Linked DNA regions of Halorhodospira halochloris. Each later gene encodes a partner of the first gene's protein in a complex. Links are inferred from orthologs where the notes say so. Each region holds a gene or a part of one and is shown on either strand. Other genes may lie near its edges.

Region 1 (3,979 bases):
TCGTAACGAAGTTTGTGTCTATGGCCGCCAAATCGAGTTGCGCCGTGATGGTGAGCTTATTGAGCAAACCGAGGCAGCCGATCCGCTCGCCTGGATCGAGGAATTACAGTATCGGCATCGTGCCGCTCCGCCCTCCGGATTTCCGCAAATGCCCCGCTTCCTTGGCGGGTTGGTGGGTTACTTTGGTTACGATACGGTTCGCTATGTCGAGCCGCGGCTAGCCAACTCGCAGCCCCCTGATGAGCTGGGTCTACCGGATATATACCTGGTTGAGGCCGATGAGGTGGTCGTATTCGACAACCTTGCTGGACGCCTCTATCTGGTCGTACATTGCGATCCCCGCCAAGAGGCTGCGTACGAGTCAGCACTTGGGCGCCTTGAGGAGTTATCCCACCAGCTTGATAAGCCGCTCCCGCGCCAGCGCAAACAGGCTCAAGGCCATGGCGGCACGACACGCAGCGAAGCGCAGTCGAATTTTACTGAGCTCGGTTACGAACAGGCGGTCGAGAAGATTCGCGACTATATTGCCGCTGGTGATGTGATGCAGGTAGTGCCCTCGCAGCGTATCTCCAAACCCTTTCACGCCGAGCCGCTAGATCTTTACCGTGCCCTGCGCTGCACCAATCCATCGCCTTATATGTATTTTCTCGATTGCGGCAATTTTCAGATTGTCGGCTCATCCCCGGAGATATTAGTGCGCCTGGAAGAGGGTGAAGTCACGGTCCGGCCCATCGCCGGTACCCGCAAGCGGGGGGCGACCGAGCAGCGCGACCGTGAACTCGAGGAGGAACTGGTCTCCGACCCTAAAGAGATAGCCGAGCACGTAATGCTTATCGACCTAGGGCGTAATGATGTTGGCCGTGTTGCCGAAACCGGGACCGTACGCCTGACCGAACGGATGGTGGTGGAGCGTTACTCGCAGGTTATGCATATCGTATCCAATGTTGTCGGCCGGTTACGACCTGGGCTGGGGGCGATGGATGTCCTGCGCGCCACCTTCCCGGCTGGCACTGTCAGCGGGGCGCCCAAGATTCGGGCCATGGAGATCATCGACGAGGTCGAGCCGGCCAAGCGCGGGGTCTATGCTGGTGCAGTGGGTTATCTCTCCTGGTCGGGCAACATGGACACTGCAATTGCCATTCGTACTGCGCTAGTCAAGGATGAGCGCGTATATGTTCAGGCCGGCGGTGGGGTGGTAATCGACTCCCTCGCCGAACTCGAATGGAAGGAGACCCTGAACAAAGGTAGGGCGCTGATGCGGGCCGTTGAAATGGCCGAGGAAGGTCTATGATCCTGATGATAGACAATTACGACTCGTTCACCTGGAACTTGGTGCAGTATCTAGGTGAGTTAGGGGCACGGGTCGAGGTGGTGCGTAACGATGAAGTCAATGTTAGCGAGGTTCGTCGTCTGCGCCCGGAGCGCATAGTAATATCACCCGGGCCTTGCACCCCTAACGAGGCCGGCGTCTCGCTGGAGCTGGTTCACGAGATGGCCGCCGAGGTGCCGATCTTGGGGGTTTGTCTCGGCCATCAAACCATTGGCCAGGTCTTCGGCGGTAAGGTAGTGCGAGCCCGCCAGGTAATGCACGGCAAGACCTCACCGGTGCGTCACCGCGGTCAAGGAGTCTTTCGCGGGCTGCCTGAGCCATTGGAAGCGACACGCTACCACTCCTTGGTGGTGGAGCGTGATACGCTGCCGGAAGTACTAGAGGTGACGGCCTGGACCGAAGGCCCTCAAGGTTCGATAGACGAGATTATGGGCGTGCGCCATCGCGAGCTGCCGGTCGAAGGCGTGCAGTTCCATCCTGAGTCGATATTGACCGCTAATGGCCATGAGCTACTGGCCAACTTCCTCAACAAAGGGTTCTAGCTATGGACATGCAATCCGCTATTCGCCGCGTAACCGAAAGGCAGGATCTGAGCAGTGCCGAGATGACAGAGGTAATGGGCACTATCATGAGCGGCGGGGCAACGCCGGCACAGATCGGCGGCTTTCTCATCGGCTTGCGCATGAAGGGTGAGACCGTAGCCGAGATAGCTGCGGCGGCGGCGGTTATGCGCGAGCTTGCCGAGCGAGTAGAGGTTGGTTTAGAGGGCGTTCTCGATACATGCGGGACCGGCGGTGATGCTAGCGGTACCTTGAATGTGTCGACTGCCGCTGCCTTTGTCGCCGCGGCGGCGGGTGTGCCGGTTGCCAAGCACGGCAATCGTTCGGTCTCCGGGCGCAGCGGCAGCGCCGATGTTCTCGAGGCGGCCGGAGCCAGCCTGGATCTCGATTGTGCTGCCCTGTCACGCTGCATTGAGCAGGTCGGCGTGGCCTTTATGTTCGCCCCTCTCCACCACGGGGCGATGAAGCACGCTGTGGGGCCGCGCCGGGAGATGGGGGTCAGAACCCTGTTTAACGTCCTCGGGCCACTGACCAATCCGGCCGGTGCGCGGCGTCAGCTGCTCGGCGTCTATGCCCCGCAGTGGGTGCGACCGATTGCCGAAGTGCTGCGTGAGCTGGGCAGTGAAAGGGTCTTGGTGGTTCATGCAGAAGATGGCTTGGATGAGCTGAGCATAGCCTCGCCGAGTCTTGTTGCCGAGCTCGTCGACGGCGATATTCGTGAATATAAGATTACCCCGCAAGAGCTGGGGATACGTGAGGCTCCGCTCAGTGAAGTCCAGGTTGCCGGCGCCGAGGATAGTCTGCGGCTAATCACCTCCGCCTTCTCAGGTGAGAGTAGCGCGGCAGCTGAACTAATCGCCCTAAATTCAGGTGCAGCCATATATGCCGCCGGGGGAGTCGACAGTTTGCAGGCTGGGGTTGATCACGCCAAAGATCTGATGGGTTCTGGTGCGGCTGCCGCAAAACTGCACAGCTTTGTGGAAAAAACCCGGGAGTTGGCTGGATGAGTGATGAGTTGTCGGCAACGCCGGATATCCTGCGGCGGATTCTGCGCCGTAAGGCCGAGGAAGTAATTGAGCGGGCCGAGCGACGTTCGCTGCGTGAGCTTGCCGCTCAGGTGGAAGATTTGCCGCCTACTCGTGGTTTTTGGGAGGCGCTAGCCGAGCGGCTGGATGCCGGGCAACCGGCGGTGATCGCCGAGCTAAAGCGTGCCTCGCCGAGCAAGGGGGTTATCCGCGCCGACTACGACCCGGATGCTATTGCTAGCGACTACGCGAACTCGGGCGCTGCCTGCCTTTCGGTTTTAACCGACAAAGATTTCTTTGGTGGCGATGACAGCCACCTTCAGGCCGCCCGCAACGCCGTGCAGCTGCCGGTACTGCGCAAGGATTTCACCATTGATACCTACCAGGTCTATGAGGCACGGGTATTGGGTGCCGACTGCATCTTGCTGATTGCTGCGGCTCTCGGTGATGCACAGCTGGCCGAGTTGCATGCCCTGGCCCTGGAGTTGGGGCTCGATGTATTGATAGAGGTGCACGATGCTGAGGAGCTGGAGAGGGTAGCTGCCTTTGGCCCCGGCCTTATCGGCATCAATAATCGTGATCTGCACACCTTTACCACCGACCTTGCGACCACAGAAGGCTTGGCGCCTCGGGTGCCGGAGTCGGCCTTAACTGTAACCGAAAGTGGTATCCACACTAGCTCCGATGTGGCCCGGATACGCGCTGCGGGAGTGCATAGCTTCCTGGTCGGCGAGGCATTCATGAGCGCACCTAGCCCTGGCCAAAAGCTAGTCGAGCTATTCGCCGATTTGTCTACTGGGCGCCTCTAAAACCTCCCCGGCCCACTACTCAATGGTCGCGGTGTGGAGGGCGCCGTTAATCCATCCCTGGAGGTTTCCTGGCGCCATCCCCGGCGCCAAGACCACCATGCCGGGTCAGTTGAGTGGCCGGGGGGTGTTAAATGTTCCCTACTGCAAAAGATCCCAAATAATTGTTATAATTGAAAATGTTCAGGCAGTAAGACTGATCCTCAGGCCTGAACAAGTTCCGGTCGAGAAATATTTCAGTTAGGGTGGTAGCAACTC
Region 2 (5,281 bases), 1.7 Mb from region 1 along the record:
GCCAGGTTATCAAGACCTACCGGCCCGCCGCCAAACTTGTGCACAACCGCCTCAAGGAGACGGCGATCCTGCTCGTCTAACCCGTTACGGTCGACGTCCAATAGCTCCATAGCCGAGGCAGCCACCTCAGCGCTAATTCGGCCGTCGGCGCGAACCTCGGCGAAGTCGCGCACCCTGCGCAAGAGCCGATTGGCTACTCGGGGGGTGCCGCGGGCACGTCGGGCTATCTCGTTAGCGCCCTCGCTATCTGCACCAACGCCCAGCTTCGCTGCCGAGCGCAGGACAATCTTAGCGAGTTCATGGACCGGGTAGTACGCCAGTCTCTGCACTATACCAAAGCGATCGCGCAGCGGCGAGGTTAGCAGTCCCGCGCGGGTGGTTGCGCCGACCAGAGTGAATGGTGGCAAGTCGAGCTTGATTGAGCGGGCAGCAGGCCCCTCACCGATCACTATATCTATGCGGAAATCCTCCATGGCGGGGTAAAGGACCTCCTCAACCACCGCGGAGAGCCGATGTATCTCGTCGATAAAGAGCACATCCCCCGGTTCTAAGTTGGTCAGAATGGCAGCCAGATCTCCTGGCCGATCCAGCACCGGACCCGAGGTCTGGCGTAGCTTGCTGGCCATCTCATTGGCAACTATGTGGGCCAGGGTAGTCTTGCCCAGTCCCGGGGGGCCAAACAGCAGGGTATGGTCGAGCGGTTCGGTACGGCCACGCGCGGCCTGAATAAAAATGCCCAGCTGCTCGCGGATCGTCTGCTGGCCTACATACTCGTCAAGCGAGGTGGGCCGCAGGGCGCGTTCTACGGCCTCCTCCTCGCCCCCCGTGCCAGCACCAACGATGCGCTGGGCCTGTTGTTCAGTACTGGGCGTTGGCCCGTCTGCGCTGTGCATGATCTACTCAGCCTCCGGCAGGTACGGCACGTTGCAATGCGCGGCGGAGAATCGCCTCGCAACTCATGCCTGGCTCTGCCGCGGTGCGCGCCATGCGCGCTGCCTCGCCAGGCTTGTAACCGAGGGCGACTAGCCCGTCAATTGCCTCACCGACGCTGCCACCGCTAGCACCGCCATCGTCACGCTCGCCACTAGCAGAGGAGGCACCAGTTCCCGGTGGGTTAACTGCAAAGCCACAACCTTCGAGCCGGTCGCGCAATTCGACTATGAGCCGCTCTGCGGTCTTGCGGCCCACCCCGGGCACGGCGGTTAGCCGTTTAGGGTCATCTTCATTAACGCACCTTACCAGCTCATTACCGTCGACACCGGATAGCAATGCCAAGGCCATTTTGGGTCCGACTCCAGAGACGCGAATCAAGCGGCGAAAGAGCTCTCTTTCGTTGCGTGATCGGAACCCAAACAGTGCTTGACCGTCTTCGCGCACGCTCAGATGGGTATAGATGGTGACCTCAGAACCGCTCTCGGGAAGTGACTCTAGGGTTGATAGGGGTGCGTTAACCTCATAGCCGACCCCGTTTACATCGAGCACTAGAATAGGCGGGTGCTTTTCGATCAGACGACCGTGCAATTGGGTTATCACCGTATGTCTCCTGCCGCGGCTCGTGCTATCGGTGAGTCTTTATGATGGGCATGGCAGAGGGCTGCCGCAAGTGCGTCCGCTGCATCTTCGGCGGGTTGGCAGCGCAGCCCCAGCAGGGCGCGTACCATGTAGCCTATCTGTTGCTTATCGGCGCGACCGCCGCCTACTATGGATTGCTTTATCTGCGCCGGAGTATATTCGGCGATGGTTAGCTCAGCAAGAACACAAGCGGTGATTGCTGCGCCCCGGGCGTGGCCAAGTTTTAGGGCTGTATCGGCATTACGGTGGACGAAGACGCGCTCAAGGGCTACTTCATCTGGCCGGTGGTCTTCGATTATGCCCTCAATCCCCCGATGTATCTCGCCGAGTCGAGCGGCTAGGCTGGAGTTGCGCTGCAGGCGCAGGGTGCCCTGAGTTACCAGACTACACTGGGCATAGTTATCAATAACGCCATAGCCGGTGACGCGTGAGCCTGGATCAATGCCGAGGATGCGGGGCATCTGGGAACTACCGCCTGAGTCGTACGACTAAAGCCGTGGAGATGCCCGCGATCCCTTCCCTAGGGGTTTTAGAGGCTCTCATAGGCTTGCTCAGGAATATCCGCATTGGTGTAGACGTGTTGCACATCGTCCAGGTCCTCAAGCCGGTCGATCAGCTTGGCGTTCTTGATAGCGTCCTCGCCCTCAACCTGTACGGTTATGTCTGGGCGTTGGGTGACATCGGCTTCCGCCGGGTGGAGCTCGGCGGCAAGCAACGCGTCCCGTACTTGGCGGTAACTATCGGGGGATGTTATTACCTCGGTCGAGCCGTCGTCGTTTTCAATCATATCTTCAGCACCGGCCTCAAGCGCTACCTCGAGAATGCCCTCGCGGTCACTCTTCGGTGGGAATAGCAACACACCTCGCTCTTGAAACAGGTAGGCAACCGAATTATCGGTGCCGAGTTTGCCGCTATGCTTGCTAAACGCGTGGCGCACCTCGGAGACTGTGCGGTTGCGATTATCGGTCATACAGTCGACCATTATGGCTGTGCCACCTGGGCCATAGCCCTCGTAGCGTAGCTCTTCGTAGTTGCCGACCTCCTCCAGGCCTGCCCCTTTTTTTACGGCGGCATCGGCGCGGTCTTTGGGCAGGTTGACAGCAAAGGCACGATCAAGGGCTAGGCGCAATCGGGCGTTGGTATCAGGGTCGGGCCCGCCGAGGCGAGCAGCCACGGTGATCTCACGGATATGCTTGGTGAATATCTTAGCCCGCTTGGCGTCCTGCGCCGCCTTGCGATGCTTTATATTAGCCCACTTACTGTGTCCGGCCATGGTTCTTAATTTAACCTTTCAGCCCAAATCTATAACTGCTCAGGATATCATGAAAAGCGATTTGGCAACCAAGAGAGAGCTACGACAAGCTCTGCTGCCCCCTGGGCTAACCCAGGGGTTGACCCGCGGTTTGACCTATGGGTTGACCCAGGCGTTTAGTCAGCGGCGAGCCTCTCACAACCATTCGTGCTCCGCGACCCTCAACTGTGCAGGAACGGTAAAGTGACCGTGTCAGCGACCTTAGATTATCAGGCTATGCCCTACATCGCTGAGCCGGGGGCCGCGCTGCATGCTCTAGGCGGGGAGCAGTGGTCGGCATGGCTTGACTCAGGCCACCCTGGGCAGGGTAGCGGACGCTTCGACATCCTAGTCGCGCGCCCCGCCGCCACTCTGGTTATGAGCGGCGGCGTTACCCGGCTGGCTCGAGGTTCAGCGGTTCGCTACGCCTCCGGCAACCCGCTGGAGCATCTAGATGAGTTGCTCAGTGAGTTTGGTGAGGTTACCAGCGATCCTGACTTGCCCTTCGTCGGCGGTGCGCTGGGGTATTTCACCTACGATCTAGGTCGCCGGCTGCTGGGGATTGGTGCCGGTCAGGGAGAACAGGGCCGCCCTGAAATGGCGGTTGGCATATACGAGTGCGCCATAGTCACGGATCACTTAAGGCGATATTCGGTTGCTGTCGGCAGAAGGCTTGACCACGATTGGCTGGCGCTCGTGCGGGATAGGCTGGGCGAATACTCTAGCTTGAGTAGTCGGGAGGGCACCGAGTGCCAGGGCTATCAGCCTTTTCGGCTGGAGGGCGAGGTCCTCGTTGAGCCGACCGCGCAAGCTTATGCGGAGCAGTTTAGACGGGTGCAGGAGTATCTTCACGCCGGCGACTGTTATCAGGTCAATCTAGCCCGCAGGTTTACTGCGCCTTTCAGTGGCGACCCGCAAAGCGCCTATCTGGCTCTGCGCGCTTGTTCCCCAGCCCCTTTTGCGGCTTGGATGCGCTCGCCGCGTTCAGACCTGTTGAGCTTTTCCCCGGAGCGGTTCTTGAGTGTTGATGCCCAGCGCCGGGTGGTCACTGAGCCGATCAAAGGGACGCGCCCACGGGGGATAAATCGCGAGCAGGATCAGGACTACATCAGTGAGCTCAGCTGCAGCAGCAAGGATAGGGCTGAGAATGTCATGATCGTCGATTTGCTGCGCAATGACCTAGGCAAAGGGTGTAAGTTCGGCACCGTTAAAACAACCGAGCTGTGCCAGGTACATAGCTACGCCAGCGTTCACCATTTAGTTAGCCGGATAACAGGTCAGTTGGGCGCAGGTTACACGCCGCTCGCTTTGCTGCACGACTGTCTGCCCGGGGGTTCAATAACAGGTGCGCCTAAGCGGCGGGCCATGGAGATAATCGATGAACTGGAGCCGGGGCCGCGTAGGGTCTACTGCGGCTCAATCGGCTACATCGGCTTTGATGGCCGGATGGATAGCAACATAGCCATCCGTACCGCAATATGTGAGCGGGGACAGGTAACCTATTGGGCGGGTGGCGGCGTGGTTGTCGATTCGACGCTCGATGCCGAGCTGCAGGAGACAGTGGATAAAGCCTATGCCTTCTTGCGTTTGGCTCAGTCCAGCGAGGATAAAAAACGGAATGCATAGGCGGCCTCTAAAACTTCGCCGGCGCCACCATCCGCCCCGGTGTGGAGGACGCCGTGAATCCATCCCTGGAGGCTTCATGGCGCCATCCCTGGCGCCAAGACCTCCACACCGGGGCGGACGGTGGCGCCGGCGAAGTTTTAGAGGTTCCCCATAGCGAGCGAAAAAACTCGCCCTATTTTAGTCGTCACTTTGGGCAAGCAGTTCAGCAAAGGCTGCCAAGGACTCTTCCTCGGCGGCACAGGATTTGGCGATCCTTTGGAGCAGGGCCTGATCCGGGTGCAGGGTAGTATCTATCTGACTGGCATCGTAGCCGTTCTTGAGCCACTCATGAGTGAAGTGGACAACCGCGACGAGTTCGGCATGGGGGCCGGCATAGCCGGGGCTGTGGCTGTTGGCGGCGACGGCGATGATCGGTTCGGGTAGCCCCCACTCACGTAATAGAATTCCCCCGGCGTCGGAGTAGTCGCTGCCTAAGGCTTGATAAATCAAATGCGACAGCGATGTCTCAGGTTTTTGGTTGTGTTCGGCAAGCGCTTGATTGAGGATGGAGGGGAAGGTGTGCACTAGCAGAGGTAGACCTATGCTGTGCAGCATACCACCGAGATAGGCGGCGTCGGTGCTGTATCCCGGGCAGTAGTGGGGTGCTAGGCGGGCGGCGGCAAAGGCGGTAGAAATCGCATCGAGCCAATACCGCTGCAGGTGAAACTCCGGGCAATTCTTGGTGTTGAACAGTTTGTTCAGGATTAAGGAGGTCGCAAGAACACGGACACGGTTCATGCCTATGCGCATGAT

Evidence for each region. The genes of interacting proteins can lie anywhere in the genome.
Region 2: the proteins of HH1059_RS09070 (region 1) and pabB are in contact, whole or in part, in a solved structure (PDB 8RP0), measured with the Escherichia coli proteins. The link is inferred for Halorhodospira halochloris from one-to-one orthologs.

What each region holds. Positions count from the first base shown.
Region 1 is NZ_AP017372.2:1,983,021-1,986,999, reverse strand. Bases 81-3,079 are described here. They hold HH1059_RS09070 (anthranilate synthase component II), read left to right. Parts: upstream 81-1,287; coding sequence 1,288-1,872; downstream 1,873-3,079. Other genes in these bases: trpC (indole-3-glycerol phosphate synthase TrpC), read left to right, coding at 2,894-3,079; trpD (anthranilate phosphoribosyltransferase), read left to right, coding at 1,875-2,897; trpE (anthranilate synthase component I), read left to right, coding at 81-1,291. Outside these bases: more of trpE, read left to right, coding at 1-80; more of trpC, read left to right, coding at 3,080-3,724. UniProt on the Escherichia coli protein: Part of a heterodimeric complex that catalyzes the two-step biosynthesis of 4-amino-4-deoxychorismate (ADC), a precursor of p-aminobenzoate (PABA) and tetrahydrofolate.
Region 2 is NZ_AP017372.2:269,374-274,654, forward strand. Bases 2,313-5,281 are described here. They hold pabB (aminodeoxychorismate synthase component I), read left to right. Parts: upstream 2,313-3,073; coding sequence 3,074-4,489; downstream 4,490-5,281. Other genes in these bases: HH1059_RS01210 (YebC/PmpR family DNA-binding transcriptional regulator), read right to left, coding at 2,313-2,845; HH1059_RS01220 (HDOD domain-containing protein), read right to left, coding at 4,667-5,281. Also shown: Holliday junction branch migration DNA helicase RuvB, read right to left, coding at 1-893; Holliday junction branch migration protein RuvA, read right to left, coding at 901-1,533; crossover junction endodeoxyribonuclease RuvC, read right to left, coding at 1,530-2,033; more of HH1059_RS01210, read right to left, coding at 2,102-2,312. UniProt on the Escherichia coli protein: Part of a heterodimeric complex that catalyzes the two-step biosynthesis of 4-amino-4-deoxychorismate (ADC), a precursor of p-aminobenzoate (PABA) and tetrahydrofolate.